Regions from separate parts of the Kitasatospora sp. NPDC088134 genome, predicted to be linked through region 3. Evidence: riboswitches for the same ligand, from Rfam matches in the RefSeq annotation. Region 3 holds a riboswitch; each other region holds the start of a gene.
The links. A riboswitch is a leader RNA that binds a small molecule or an ion and turns the genes downstream of it on or off. The one in region 3 is predicted to bind cyclic di-AMP.
Positions count from the first base shown of each region.

Region 1 (4,949 bases), on a different contig from region 3:
CGGTGGTGCCGGAGGTGTAGATCAGGGTGGCCTCGCTGTGCGGCCCCAGCGCCGCCCGGCGGCGCTCCAACTCGGCGGCGGGGACGGCCTTCCCGAGCTCGCCGAGCGCCCCGACCGCGTCCTCGTCCAGCCGCCACAGCGGCACCGTGCCGCCGGTCCGGGCGATCGCCACCGTCAGCACCTCGGCGGTCCCGGCGTCCTCCGCGACCGCCAGCACCGCCGCCGAGTCCCGGACGATCCACTCGGCCTGCTCGACCGAGGCGGTCGGGTAGACCGGCACCACGGCGGCGCCGGCCGCCCAGGCCGCGAAGTCCAGCAGCGTCCACTCGTACCTGGTCCGGGACATCAGCACCACCCGGTCGCCGGGCCGGACGCCCACCGCGACCAGTCCGCGGGCGGCCGCCGCGACCTCCTCGGCGAACTGCCGGGCCGTCAGGTGCTGCCAGCGGCCGCCGTCCTGACGCCGGGTCACCACCACGGCGTCCGGGGCCTGTTCGGCGTTGCGGAACGGCAGGTCGGCCAGGCTCCCGTGCGCGGGCGGCGGCACCAGCGGCCCGGTGCGGGCCTCGACCACCCGGCCGCCGGACCGTAACACCTCGACCGGGGCCCGGTCGCGCAGCTGCTCGTCGCGCCCGGCACGGGCGAGGGGGTGGGCCATGGCGGACTCCCTTGGGTGGGGGTGGGATCCGCCCAGGGTAGGTACTCGCCAGTAAACTTACTAGACGGTAAGTTCCTTGACAGTTCAGGATCTTGCGCCGTAATGCGGGGCCGCTCGCTGCGGGGCTCAGCCCTCCTCGACGGGCGCGGCGGGGCCGGTGAAGCGCTCGCCCCGGTGCGGGTCGCCGGTGCCGGCCCGGGTGGCCAGGTAGTCGCGGACGATCAGCTCGACCGCGTCCTGCGGGCTGCTCGCGCCGACCCGCATCATCACCTCCAGCGCGAGGTCCGCGTCGAGGGAGATGGTCAGCTTCGCCATGGGTGCGCTCCGGGGTCGGGCCGCCGCCGGACGGGGTTCGGGCCCGGCGGGTCGTCCGGCCGAGCATAGGCCGCTGCCCCCGGAGCCGACCAGGGTCTCCGGGGGCAGCGGTGCCGTGGGGGTGTCGTGCGCGTCCGACCGGGGGTCAGACGCGGCCGGCGAAGTCCGGCGCCCAGTTGGCGATCGTCTCGGTGCGGACGCCCGAGCGCGGGTTCGCGGCCTCGACGTACTTGCCGTCGCCGAGGTAGATGGCGACGTGGTAGACGCCGGAGTTGGAGCCGTTGTTGGACCAGAACAGCAGGTCGCCGGCCTGCAGGCTGCCCAGCGAGACCCGGGTCGCGTAGTCGGCCTGGTCGGCGGCGACCCGCGGCAGGCTGATGCCGGCCTGGCGGAACGCGGCCTGGGTCAGGCCGGAGCAGTCCCAGCCGCCGTTGCCGGTGCCGCCGTAGATGTACGCCTGGCCGAGCTTGCCGAGCGCGAAGTCGATCGCCGCGGCCTTGGAGCCGGTCGCCTTGACGGCGCTGCCGGTGGACGCCTTGGTCTCCTGCGCGGCGGGCTTCGCCGCGGTGGTGCCCGGGGCGGACTTGGCGCGGTTCCAGGACGAGGACGAGGACTTGGTGGCGGGCGCCGACTGCTCGGCCGGGGCCTCGGCGACGGCGACGTTGCCGAGGGCCAGCTGCTGGCCCGGGTAGATCATGTCCGGGCCCTCGGTGAGGACGGACCGGTTCAGGTCGTACAGCGCCTGCCAGCCGCCGTCCACGTGCTCGCGCTGGGCGATGGTGGACAGCCAGTCGCCGGCCTGCACGGTGTAGCTGCCGGCCGACTGCCGGGCCTGCTGGGTCTGCTGCTGGGCCTGCGGCTTGCTCTGGGTCCGGGCCTGCTGCCAGCCGGAACCCGACTTCGGGGTCTCGGACTTCGGGGCCTGCGGCTTCACGGCGTCGCCGGCGGACTTGGTGCTGCTCGGGGCGGAGGCGTCGACCTGCGGGGCGCCGCCGCCCTTGGTCAGGCCGGCCTGGATCGAGCACACCGGCCAGGCGCCGGGGCCCTGCGAGGCGAGCACCTTCTCGGCGACGGTGATCTGCTGGTCCTTGGAGGCCAGGTCGGCGCGCGAGGCGTACGCGGTGCCGCCGAACTCGGCCCAGGTGGAGGCGGTGAACTGCAGGCCGCCGTAGAAGCCGTTGCCGGTGTTGATCGACCAGTCGCCGCTGGACTCGCACTGCGCGACCTTGTCCCAGGTGGAGACCGAGGCGGCGGAGGCGGTGTTGGCGGTCAGGCAGGGGACGGTGAGACCGATGCCGACCACGCCGGTGGTCGCGATCAGGCGGCGGGCGCGCTTGGCGCTGATGGGCAGCATGAAGAAGCGTTCCTCTCCCACGCCTGCGAGGTGAGCTGTCGGATTCGGGCCGGAGTAGCCCGGCCGCGCGCCACCCGAAGGTGCGCACGGCTTCACCCCTAGCCCCGGACCGGTCGGTTGGACCGTCCCCGGGCGACTTACCTGGTTCCCCCGCCCCTGCCGCGGTGCGTTTCGCATGAGCCGACCCACCCGGCGGCAGGACTCGGCGTTCCGGGAGGGCTGGGTCCGTGTGTCCACGAACGTGGGCAGGAGATTAAGCAGGTGGAAAGGGAATTCGCAAATGCCTGTGACGGGCGTCACGGCGCGCGGAATTCACGATCAAGGAATTTCCGCCGAACTCGCTTGCCCGTGAAGGGAGGTGGCCGGGCGTCAGGCAATTGGTGATCTTGTGCCCGTTTTGAGGGAGTATGAGAATCGGTGGGTGGATATTCGGTTTCGATGCGGTTTGCGCTCGCGGGTTCGGGTGCTTCGTCCGCTTTGCCCGGCGTGACCGGCGCGACCGGCGCGACCGGCGCCGCCGGGGCGGTCCGGCCGAGGACGTCCGAATTCCGCCCCCGCATTTCCGCGCGCCCGAATGCGCCCCGGGCGCGCCGTCGTCCGCGCCGTCGCCCGCCCGGCGCCGCCATCGCCCGGCCGCCCGGACCCGGGCGCCGAACGGGTGACTGACGGTACGTCAGGATGCTTAAGCGAAACGGAAGACGCCGCTTCCCGGTCGGTCTTCTGCCTATGCTGCGAACGAGTGGGGTTCGGAGTTCCCTGCGCCCCGGGAGGGCGGCCATCGTGGACCAGCGCGACAACGAACAGCCGGCGGCCGGCCGGCACCGGCGGCCGGTGGTCGAGCGGCGGCGGATGCTCACCTGGCTGGCGGTCGGGACGGTGACGGCGGTCGGCGGGGGAGCGGTGCTGCGGCAGTCGCTCGCCGGGGCCGACGAGACCGCGGCCGGCCCGCCCCGTCCCAGTGCCCCGCCGACGGGCCACCGGCACGGCACCGCCGCCCCGCCGCCCGCCTCCGCGAGCCCGCAGCCCTCCGAACCGCCCCCGCCGGTCGACGAGGGCGGCCGCAAGTGGTCCGACCCCAAGGGCTGGGGCGGCCGGCTCCCGGCCCCGGGCAGCGCGGTGCGGATCACCGACAAAGTGCTGCTCGACACCGACGCCCAGATCGGCTCGCTGCTGATCGAGGCCACCGGCTCGCTGGTGTTCGCCAAGGACCACTCGCTCACCCTGGCCAGCTCCGGCAACGTCGAGGTGCGCGGCACCCTGGCGCTCGCCCCAGACGACGCCCACACCCACACCCTGCGCTTCCCGGACGTCGACGAACGCCGGTTCAAGGGCGGCGGCATGACGGTCGTCGACGGCGACACCGGCCTGTGGGTCACCGGCCGCGGCTACCTGCGGCTGGACGGCGCCCCCCGCACCGCCTGGGTCCGGGCCGCCGCCGACCTGCGGGCCGGCGACGTCACGATCAAGCTGGCCGCCGCCCCCACCGGCTGGCAGCCCGGCGACGAACTCACCGTCACCCCCACCGCCGCGCCCGACCAGGACGACTTCTCCACCTCCTACGACCTGGTGACGGTCCAGCGGGTGGACGGCGCCACCGTCACGCTCACCGCCCCGCTGCAGCACGCCCACCCCCGGGTCGCGGTCGGCGGCGGCCCGGTCTTCGGTGCCGAGGTGCTCAACCTGACCCGCAACGTCCGGGTCGAGGGCACCGAGCAGGGCCGGGCGCACGTCCACCTCACCTCGAACCGGCACGCCGACGTCCGGCACACCGCGATCCGCTGGATGGGCCCGCGCGCGAACGGCAAGGACAGCTGGAACGGCAAGCCCGTCACCGAGCCGGTGCTCGGCCGCTACGGGCTGCACTTCCACATGCTGCTGGACACCTCGCGCGGCACCGTGGTCGAGGGCGTGGTGGTCCGCGACACCGGCAGCCACGCCTTCGTGCCGCACGCCGCGCACGGCATCACCTTCCGCGGCTGCATCTCCCACCAGACCTGGGAGGACGCCTACTGGTGGGACGGCCCGATCGACACCCGCACCCCGCAGGGCCCCTCGAACGACATCGTCTACGAGGGCTGCGTCGCCTCCCGCACCGTCTACGAGCCCAACCCGCGCGGCTACCGGCTGACCGGCTTCAGCCTCGGCGCGGGCACCGGCTCCTCGGCCCGGGACTGCGTGGCCGTCGGTGTCCAGGGCGCCACCGGCGCCTCCGGCTACGAGTGGCCGGAGACCAGCGAGGGCGTCTGGACCTTCGAGAACTGCCTGGCCCACAACAACCTGGAGAACGGCGTCTTCGTCTGGCTCAACGCCGAGCACCACCACACCGTCAGCCGCTTCGTGGCCTACCACAACGGCGGCTGGGGCATCGAGCACGGCGCCTACCTGAACGACTTCGACTACACCGCCTCGGTGCTGCACGGCAACGCGGCCGGCGGCATCGCCGTGCACGCGCTCGGCCGCGACAAGGGCACCGTCTTCGACGGCTTCCTGATCGACGCCGCCGGCCAGTCCGACTACGCGGTGGCCACCCTCAAGCACCAGCTCGACGGCGAGGCCGTCACGCTCAGCCGCAGCCGGCTCACCGGCTACCGCAAGGCCGGGGTGGCGTTCCGGGCCACCGAC
Region 1 is NZ_JBIUTD010000025.1:99,256-104,204, forward strand. Features, by position in the region: gene ACIOHG_RS29910 (AMP-dependent synthetase/ligase) at 1-658, opposite strand, end outside; gene ACIOHG_RS29915 (hypothetical protein) at 785-973, opposite strand; gene ACIOHG_RS29920 (transglycosylase family protein) at 1,119-2,348, opposite strand; cyclic di-AMP (ydaO/yuaA leader) riboswitch at 2,333-2,506, opposite strand; gene ACIOHG_RS29925 (hypothetical protein) at 3,108-4,949, shown strand, end outside.
Region 1: it holds a riboswitch for cyclic di-AMP, as region 3 does, so the genes downstream of both, ACIOHG_RS29920 (transglycosylase family protein) here and ACIOHG_RS35430 (peptidoglycan DD-metalloendopeptidase family protein) in region 3, are expected to answer to the same signal.

Region 2 (4,949 bases), on a different contig from region 3:
CGCCGCGACGCTGTCCGCCGCCGACCTCGCGGTGCTCAACCTGGAGAGCGCGATCACCGCCCGGGGGAAGCCCGAACCCAAGCTGTACACCTTCCGCACCGGCCCCGAGGCGCTGACCGCGCTCAAGGACGCCGGCGTCGACGTGGTCTCGCAGGCCAACAACCACGCCGTCGACTACGGCCCCGACGGCCTCGCCGACACCCTCGCCGCGAAGGCCGCCGCCCCGCTCGCCGTGATCGGCATCGGCAAGGACGCCAAGGAGGCGTACGCGCCGTACGTCACCACGGTGCGCGGCGTGAAGGTCGCCGTGCTGGCAGCCAGTCAGATCGAGGACCTGACCAACCAGAAGTGGCGGGCCGGCGACCGCAAGCCCGGCATCGCCTCCGCCCTGGACGAGGCCGCGCTGGTCCGCGCCGTCACCGCCGCCAAGGCCCAGGCCCCCGTGGTCCTCGTCTACCTGCACTGGGGCGACGAGGGCAAGGCCTGCCCGACCGCCGCCCAGACCAGGATCGCCAAGAAGGCCGCCGCCGCCGGGGCGACCGCCGTGGTCGGCACCCACGCGCACACCATGCTCGGCTCCGGCATGCTCGGGAACACCTACGTGGCGTACGGCTACGGCAACTTCCTCTGGTACGGCACCTCCGACTACACCGCCTCCGACGAGACCGGTGTCGCCACCCTCACCATCACCGGCGAGGGCAAGGTCACCGGCGAGACCTTCACCCCCGCGCACATCGACGGCCGGGGCGTGCCCGTCCCGCAGACCGGGGACGCGGCGAAGGCCGCCCTGCAACGGCGGGACGGCCTTCGGAACTGCACCGGACTGGCCGCCGTCCCCGGTGTTCCCGGTGTTCCCGGTGTTCCTGGTGTTCCCGGGTGACGGCGGTCGGTCCGCGAGGGCGTCAGCCCAGGTTCAGCACCTGGCCGGGCCGGATCAGGTCCGGGTTCTCGCCCACCACCTGCTGGTTGGTCTTGTAGAGCTCGGACCAACCGCCGTCCACCTGCTGGCTCTTGGCGATCCCGATCAGGGTGTCGCCCGGGCCCACCGTGTACGGCGCGGCGGGGGCGGGGGTGGCGCTCGGCGGGGCGGCGGCCGCCTGGGCCGGGGCTGCGGCCGCCGGGGTGGTGGTGGGTGCGGCGGCCGGGGCGGTGCTGCCCGCGGTCGGTGACGGGGCGTCGGACACGGCGTCGGACGGCGCGGCCGGGGTGGTCGGAGTGGTGCCGGGGATGAGCGGGGTGCCGCCGTTCCCGTTGCTCCCGTGGTTTCCGTTGTTCCCCTGGCCGCCCTGGGAGCCGTCGTTGCCGGTTCCGGGCGTGGTGCCGGGCGTGCCGGGCGTCGTCGGGCTCGGCGTGGCGGTCGGGTCGGTCGGCGCCACCGGGAGGCCGGGGAGGCTCGGCAGGACCGGGGTGCTCGGGTCGGCCGGGACGGTGGGGGAGACCGGCGTGGTCGGGGTGGTCGGCGCGGCCGGGGCGGTCGGCGACGGCGTGGCGGTGGGCGCGACCGGCTGAGGGTGCGTCAGCTGCAGGTAGCGCTCGTACAGGCTCTGGTGACTGGTCCAGAACCAGCCGCCGTTCTTCTCGTACCAGTACACCTGGTACACCGGGTCGTACCCCGGCAGGCCGGAGAAGACCGGCGCGCCCGCCTGGCCCGGCCGGGTGCCGTCCGCGGCCGTGTCGACGGCGGCGGCGCCCCGGGCCCCGCGCAGCGAACCCGTCTCGTCCGCCGAGTCGTTGTCGTCCACGACACCCGGCGCGGAGGCCACGTCCAGGCCCGCGCCGTCGGCGCAGGAGGACCAGGCCGACGGGCCCTCGGTGGCGAGGATGCGCTCGGCGACGGCGATCTGCTGGCTGCGGCTGGCCGCGTTCGGCAGCGCCGCGTACGAGGTGCCGCCGTAGTCGGCCCAGCGCTGGGCGTTGATCTGGAGACCGCCGTACAGGCCGTTGCCCTGGTCGGAACCCCAGTTGCCGCCGCTCTCGCAGTCGGCGACCCGGTCCCAGACCGCGCTCGGCGCGGCGTGCGCGCCGGTGGCGGCGAGCAGTGGCATGGCGATGCCGAGACCGGCCACGCCGGCCGCGGCGAGCGCGCGCTCGGCCGCCTTCTCCGCCTGGCCCTGCCGGCGGTGGCGCCCCGAACCCGTGAAGAGCATGCGAGATCCTCTCCGTACGCCTGCGAGGTGAGCTGTCGGGTTCGGACCGGGAGGGAGGTCCGGCCGCCGCGCCCCGGACGGAACCGGTGCGGACGACTTCACCCCGAGCCGCGGGGACGGCAACAAACCTGGTTCCCCCACCCCTGTCCAAGGGTTGTGGTGGTCGACCCGGCAGCACGGTGGACAGGGCTCGGCGTGTCCGCGCGCGGGGCCCGACGGTGCGGGCTGGAAGGAACCCTATTCACTCGAACGCGTCAATCACAAGCGCGTCGCGCTGACATCACGCAACCGTCACGCCCCGCCCCGGCCGGTCCGTGAACGACCTGTTGACGCTCCGTCGGCACACCACAGGCCCGCGCCGCCGCCGATCAGCAGGGGCAGCGTGTACAGCACGGCACCCATCGCCGCCAGGCCGGAGAGCGTGAGCAGTGCGTCGATCACCCCGGCCTCGTGGAGGTCGCCCGTCACGGCGACGGCCAGGGGAATCGCCCCGACCCCGGCCCCGGCCGCCAGCCCCAGGGCCACCCCGGAGCGCCACCGGCCGAGCAGGAACCCCAGCGGGAGTGCCGGGAGGGGGCCGAGCAGCAGCAAGTACGCCGACGACCCGCTGTACGTCCCCGCCAGAGCCGCCATCAGCCACGCGACCACCAGCCCCCGCCAGGGTGCTCCGCGCCACCCGCTGCTGCCGTTCCCCATCGCTGCCCCCCTGGCCGTTCCTACGGTTCGTGGGCGACAGTGTGGCATACATTTGAACGCGTTCAGTTGTTGGGGTGCGGATCTGCTCCCGCTCGAAACGGTGAACTTCCCGGACGGCGCGGTCGGGAGCGGTGCCCGGGGGAGGAGAATCGGGCGGGCGAAGAGCAGCGGAGGTGCGCCATGAGTACGGCAGCCCACGTCCCTCGGGACTACGGCGTCACTGATCCGGAGCGGGCCCTGAAGTACGCGGTCCAGCACGTCGCGGGGGACCGCGCGGAGGTCGTCGAGGGAGTCATCGCCCCCGTGGCGCGGTCCTGGGCGCACGAGAGCGCCGCCGAAGTGGTGCGTCGGCAGATCGCGCCGCGGCTGGAGGAGTTGGGGCTGGTCCCCGGTTCGGGGAACCTCGACCTGCCCGGCAGTGAGAACTGGTTCATTCCCGATCTGGCGGTGGTCCCGGCCGAGTTGGCGGTGAAGACCGAGGGGGCGCTGCTGCCGGAGCAGACCCTGTTGGTGGTCGAGGTCACCTCGCCGTCGAACGGGGAGCCGGACCGGACGGTCAAGCGGCGGCGGTACGGACAGTACGGGGCACCGGTCTACCTCCTGGTGGACCGGCAGTTGCGGGAGTGCACCGTCTTCTCCGGGCCGGGGCGGCTGGGGTACGAGGAGGTGGACGGGCCGCATCCGTTCGGACGGGGCGTGCGGCTGCCCGCGCCGTTCGACCTGGAGCTGGACACCGGCCGGTTCTGACGGGCGGGGTGGCTCAGGCGGTGTCGACCGGGGCCGGGCGGAGGAGTTCGACGGGGGCGTCGGTGCCGTCGGTGCCGTCGTCCCAGAGGCGGGCGCCGGTGGTGTCGGCGAGGTGCCAGCGGCCGTCGACCAGGGCCAGCGAGTAGGAGGGGTCCTGGGGGTCGACGTCGGTGAAGGCCGGGTCGGTGCCGCACAGGACGTCCACGGCGAGGCGTCGGGCGAGGTGTTCGGCGAGGCGCAGGTCGGGGTGCGGGCCCAGGTCGCAGGCGTGGGTGTGGACCACGAGGCCGAGCGGCCAGGCCGGGTCCGCGGTGGGCTCCAGGGTCGCCCACAGGCTCCCCGGGTCCGCCGGGACGTCGGCGCCCGGCGGCTGCACCACGAGGTGCGCGCCGGGCGGCAGCAGGTCCGCGAGGGCGGCGGTCGTCTCGGCGACGGTGAGCCCCCGGGACACGGTGAGGCTGAACACGACGGTCATCCCACCACGTGGGAGGGGTGCGGCTTCGGTAAAGCAGAGGTAATGGGGGCGGAGCTGGTGCGGCGGATGTCCTCGACGCGCTGGCAGACTCGCGGACTCGATGGTCATACGAACTGTGGGGGTTGTCGTGCGCGTGGTGAGACCGCTGGCCGTGATCGCGCTGGCCGGGACCGGGCTGTCGGGCCTGGCGGCCTGCGGGTCGGACCCGGAGCCGGCGAAGGGGGCGTCCGCTCCGGCGGCCTCGGCCCCGGCGTCCGCCGCGGTCGCCCTGCAGAGCCTGCCGGTGGAGGAGATCGTGGCCCGGACGCGGGCCGCCGGCGAGCAGTTGATGAGCACGACGTACACGGTCTCCATGCCCGGACACCCCGAGGGAGCGCTCACCGGCACCTTCGCCGGGGACAGCGTCCGGGGCTGCAGGGGTGGTTACCGCAACGAGGGCAAGGGTTCGGCGGAGATCCTCCGGACCAACGCGGAGGCGTGGTTGAAGCCCGACGCGGACCTGGTGAAGGCGGCCCCGGAGATCGCCCCCGCCGCGGCGGCCGGCAAGTGGATCCGGCTCCCGGCGGACAACTACAACAACCCCAAGAGCTTCGTCTCCTTCTGCGACCTCGGCATGGCCGTCCAGAAGCAGGTCGGCCTGAACACCGACGGCACCGTCGGTCGGAACCTCGCCAAGGCGGGCACCCGGCAGGTCGGCGGGGTCGCGGCCGTCCTCGTGACGATGACCGACGAGGACGGCACGCCGGTGACGTACGCCATCGCCACCGAGGGCAGCCCCCGGGTGCTGTCGGCGGACAGCGGGCCGGGGCAGATGGTCCTCACCTTCACCGGCTTCGACCAGAAGGTCGAAACCGCCCTGCCGCCCGCCGGGCAGGTCTTCCAGG
Region 2 is NZ_JBIUTD010000005.1:185,718-190,666, reverse strand. Features, by position in the region: gene ACIOHG_RS10890 (CapA family protein) at 1-880, shown strand, start outside; gene ACIOHG_RS10885 (transglycosylase family protein) at 903-2,147, opposite strand; cyclic di-AMP (ydaO/yuaA leader) riboswitch at 2,151-2,319, opposite strand; gene ACIOHG_RS10880 (hypothetical protein) at 2,439-2,843, opposite strand; gene ACIOHG_RS10875 (Uma2 family endonuclease) at 3,024-3,590, shown strand; gene ACIOHG_RS10870 (hypothetical protein) at 3,604-4,065, opposite strand; gene ACIOHG_RS10865 (hypothetical protein) at 4,193-4,949, shown strand, end outside.
Region 2: it holds a riboswitch for cyclic di-AMP, as region 3 does, so the genes downstream of both, ACIOHG_RS10885 (transglycosylase family protein) here and ACIOHG_RS35430 (peptidoglycan DD-metalloendopeptidase family protein) in region 3, are expected to answer to the same signal.

Region 3 (4,949 bases):
TAGCCCAGCAGCTCCCCGCTCGCCGCGTCCTCGGCCAGCACGCACTGCAGCGGGGAGAAGCCGCCGCGCGACTCCGGCGCGTCCAGCACCGCGACCTGCTCCCAGCCCGGCCGCCGGGCCAGACCGCCCGGGCGGCGGGCCACCAGCCGGGCGTACAGCTCCTCGCAGCGCGGCAGTTCGGCCACCGGGTCGGCCAGCCGCAGCACCACCTCGCCCCGCTGCTCCGGCACCCGCACCCGGACCCGGCCGCGCAGCAGCGACACCGCCGCCTTGCGGGTCGCCGCGCCGTAGCCGAACCGGCCGTAGATGGCCGGCTCCGAGGCCGTCAGCGCCGCCACCGCCTCGCCCGCCGCCCGCACGTCGTCCAGCTGACGGCGCATCAGCGCCGTCAGCGCGCCGCGCCGCCGGTGCGTCGGCAGCACGCCCACCATCGTCACGCCCGCCACCGGCAGCACCGCCCCGCCGGGCACCGCCAGCCGCAGGCTGAAGATCCCGCCGCCGCCGACGATCCGGTCGCCCTCGCAGATCGCCAGCGAGCGCTCCACCTCCGTCAACTCCCGCCACAGCGCCCGCTCCTCGGGCGGCTCCGGGGTACCGCCGAAGGCCACGTCCACCGTGCCGTACCAGGGCTCCCACTCCTCGGCCCGCAGGGGTCGCACGGTCAGTTCGGGCTGTCGCATCGTCATGACGCCCTGCCTACCAGGCGATCCGTCCGCCCGCGACCGATTTGTCGCCCCGCCCTGCCCCGGCCTGTCGCCCGCCCCCCGCCCGGCGGCCGAAACCCGCCGCCGCGGCCCGGCCCGCTGCACTCCGTGCCACCCGGCCCGTCGACGCGCGGACCGCCGGTGGATAAGGTCGGTCCCCATGGCCGGCAGCGCGCGCCCCAGTGCGACGGGCCGGGACCGCAGGACGTCCCGCGAACCCGTGACGGCCCGGCTGCGCGCGGCGCTGTCCCGGGCCCGACGCAGGCTGCGCCGCACCGGGGTCGACTACTTCCGCGGCGACGGCGCCGACTGGTGGGCGTTCGCCGCCCTCGCCCTCGCCGTCCCGCTGCTGGTCCTGCTCAACATCCTCGCCCCCGACTGGGCCCCGCCGACCGCGCTGGTGCTGCCGGTGCTGGCCGGCGCCCTGCTGCTGCGCCCCGGCACCCTGGTCCTGCTGTACGCCGTCGCCGCGGCCGGCCTGGTCACCGAGTCCCTGGTGCACACCGGCGAGCGGCTGGCCTCCGCCACCCCCGACGCCTACGGCCCCGGCGTCACCCCCGGCGCCGCCCTGGTGGTCGGCGCCGTCGGCGTGGCCGGCCTGCTGGTCGCCCAGTTCCGCCGCCGGGTCGGCGTGCCCTGGCGCGGCGGCTCCACCATGCTCTTCGACCTGCGCGAGCGCATCCGGGTCCAGGGCCGGATGCCCCACCTGCCCGACGGCTGGCACACCGACACCGCGCTCCGCCCGGCCGGCGGCCAGTCCTTCTCCGGCGACTTCATGGTCGCCGCCCGGACCGGCCCCGGCGGCCGGATGCTGGAGGCCGTCCTCGCCGACGTCTCCGGCAAGGGCATGGACGCGGGCAGCCGCGCCCTGCTGCTCTCCGGCGCCTTCGGCGGGCTGCTCGGCTCGCTGCCCGCCCACGACTTCCTGCCCGCCGCCAACGGCTACCTGCTGCGCCAGGACTGGGCCGAGGGCTTCGCCACCGCCGCCCACCTGGTGCTCGACCTGGACACCGGCGAGTACGAACTCCTCTCGGCCGGCCACCTCCCCGGCATGCACCGCCTCGCCGGGGCCGGCCACTGGGAGGTCAAGGAGGCCGAGGGCCCGCTGCTCGGGGTCTACGACGGCGCCAAGTTCGAAGGGGTGCGCGGCACCCTGGGCCCCGGCGACCTGCTGATGCTCTGCACCGACGGCATGGTCGAGATCCCCGGCCGGGACCTCGGCGAGGGCATGGACCGGCTGATGGGCGAGGCCGACCGGCTGGTCGCCACCGCCCCGCTGGCCGGCCGCTCCGGCGCCGCGGTCCGGCTGATCGACACCGTCGCCAAGCACGTCAACGACGACCGGGCGGTCCTGCTGGTCTGGCGCGGCTGAGGGCAGGCCCGGGACACTGCGGCCGACCTTCCGGATTGCGGAGGGCCGGTGAGCGCGGGGTGTCCACGGAGTGTCAAACCCGGACGTTGATCTTCGGCCAATTCCCGGGCGCCGACCGGGCGGTGGACGACCCCCGGATCTGCCTGCCGATATGCCCGCAGGCCCGCGCCGGGGCCCGCCCCGCCGACGCTCCGTCAGAACGCGTCCGCTATCGTCACGGTCGGCGAAAATCAGTCCCACCACCCCGGTTCGCACCCCGGGCGACGGGGCAAGTCCTTTACGCAGTAGGCACGAACGACCACACTGAGTCCGGATGGAGTGGTGGGGACACGGGGGGCAGGGGCCGGTTTCCGCCTGGAACCGCCGTCGGTTCCGCCCGAAGGTTCCGACCCGAACCCCCGCCACGAATCGAGGAAGTGAGTCCCGGTGGCCTTCTCCGTCTCCGCGCTTGTCCTGTTCGGCGTCATCGTCGCCATCTTCATCCGCAACAAGCAGCTGAAGACCGGGCACGCCATCATGGCCGCCCTGTTCGGCTTCATGCTCAGCCAGTCGACCATGGCCGGGCCGATCCAGCAGTTCCTCTCCTCGGTCTCCAAGGCGATCGCCAGCATCGCGGGCTGACGCACCGTCGGCTCCCCGAGCGCGACCTCACGCAGGACCTCACGACGGCCGGGACGGACCCCGGGCCGTCCATTCGGCCTGCCCGCGGGTGACCAGGGTCACCCGCACCCTCACGCCAGGTGAGCGCCCGACCGCGCGCGGTGGCCGATGTCGCCCGCTGTGCCCGGTTCGTAGGCGACCCGTCATGATCCCGTGCGCGCAGCGCGGCCGCCCGGCCGACGGAGCGTGACCTGGCGGACCGTCAGCCCCTTCCCGATCTTGGGAACGGGGCTTTTCGGCGCTTGCCAGCTCTCCGACCTGTGGGTTTTGCTTCCACCGCAGCCCGGCCACTGACCGGGCAGGCCACCGAGCGGAACGCCTAGTCCTGCCGTCGCCCGGTGCCGACCAGATCACCACGCCACGGCAGGAGCGGGGGAACCACAGGTAGTACGCCGGGCCCGGGAACACCGGGAACGGCTCGGGGTGAAGCCGCGGAGACGCGGCCGGGCAACTCTCGCCCGAACCCGACAGCTCACCTCGCAGGCGTCGGAGAGGAACTGCTTCATGTCCGCTCAGGGCAAGCACCGCAAGCCGCGTCTGACCGCCATCGCCCGCATCGTCATCGCCACCGGTGTCGTCGGTGCCGCGATCGGCCTCCCGGTCTCCGCCGCCTCCGCGCACGGCACCGCCGACCACCACGACGGCGGCCGCCAGTGGGCGCACGTCTCGGTCGACGCCACCCCCGTCGCCGACACCGCCGACAGCGCCCCCGCCGCCGAGCAGGCCGCCGCCCCGGCCGCCGCCTCGCACACCTACAAGGTCGTCTCCGGCGACACCCTCTCCCGGATCGCCGACGCGCAGGACGTCGACGGCGGCTGGCAGAAGCTCTACCAGGACAACCGCTCGGTCATCGGCGGCAACCCGGACCTGATCCGCCCCGGCCAGCAGCTGACCGTCAACGGCCAGGCCCCGGCGGCCGCCCCGGCCCCCGCCAAGGCCGCCCCGGCCCCCGCCAAGGCCGCCGCGCCGGCGCAGCCCTCCGCGTCCTCCGCCGACACGGCCGCCGCCAAGACCGCGGCCGCGCCGAAGACCACGACGAAGAGCGTCACCGCCAAGGCCCAGACCCAGGTCCAGGCCCAGGTCCAGACGCAGACCAAGACCCAGCAGACGGCCCCGGCCGCGAGCACCGCCAAGGGCTACGTCGCCCCGGCCCCGGGCAGCGTCACCACCGGCTACAAGGTGGCCGGCTCCAACTGGTCCAGCGGCTACCACACCGGCATCGACTTCCCGGTCTCCACCGGCACCAGCCTGAAGGCGATCGCCGCCGGCACCGTGGTCTCGGCCGGCAACGGCGGCGCCTACGGCAACCAGGTCGTCATCAAGCTCGCCGACGGCAAGTACGCCCAGTACGCCCACCTCTCCTCGATCTCCGTCTCGGCCGGCCAGTCCGTGACGGCGGGCCAGCAGATCGGCCTCTCCGGCGCCACCGGCAACGTCACCGGCCCGCACCTGCACTTCGAGATCCGCACCACCCCGGACTACGGCTCCGACATCGACCCCGTCGCCTACCTGGCGGCCCACGGCGTCAACGTCTGACCCCGGACCCCACCCCCCGAGGGCCCCGCGCACACCCCCGTGCCCGGGGCCTTCGGGCCGTCCGCACGGGCGCTTGGTAGCTTCGTGCGATGGTCGGTCAAATCATCACTCTGGTGGGTGTTCTCGTCGGTGCGCTCACCTCGTACGCGGCGACCTCCGCGGCGGAACGGGCCAAGCACCGCCGGGCGATGGCGACCCGGTGGGACGAGCGCAAGCTGCACGCCTGCGTCGAGTACGCCGCGACGGTGAAGGAGGCACACCGTGCCGCCAAGGCAGTCGTCCTCGGGGCGGCGGTGGACCCCGCCGAACTGCTGGCCGCGATGGAGGCGGCGGAGAGCCGGCGCTCCATCGGCTTCGAGGTACTTGCCCTGCTGGCCGGGCCGGCGGCGGTCGGGGCGGCGGAAGTCGTCAACCTCGCGTTGTGGCGGGGGCTTCGCGCTGCTCGGGCGGGTGTCGAGAACGAGGAGGACGAGGAGTGGGCGGATGCCGCCCGGGAGCTGGTCGCCGGGCTCGGGGCGTTCCACCGGGCGGCGCGGGCGGACCTGGGCATAGCGGGGTAGCCGTGCGCCGATCCGTCGGGTGGGAACGGCGACGGCCCCGACTGCCGGGGCAGTGCGGGGCCGTTGCGGGGATGGAGCGGGTGACGAGAATCGAACTCGCGTGACCAGTTTGGAAGA
Region 3 is NZ_JBIUTD010000039.1:5,131-10,079, reverse strand. Features, by position in the region: gene ACIOHG_RS35445 (GNAT family N-acetyltransferase) at 1-686, opposite strand, end outside; gene ACIOHG_RS35440 (PP2C family protein-serine/threonine phosphatase) at 865-2,076, shown strand; gene ACIOHG_RS35435 (hypothetical protein) at 2,503-2,697, shown strand; cyclic di-AMP (ydaO/yuaA leader) riboswitch at 3,083-3,235, shown strand; gene ACIOHG_RS35430 (peptidoglycan DD-metalloendopeptidase family protein) at 3,241-4,272, shown strand; gene ACIOHG_RS35425 (hypothetical protein) at 4,386-4,832, shown strand; tRNA gene ACIOHG_RS35420 (tRNA-Gly) at 4,905-4,949, opposite strand, start outside.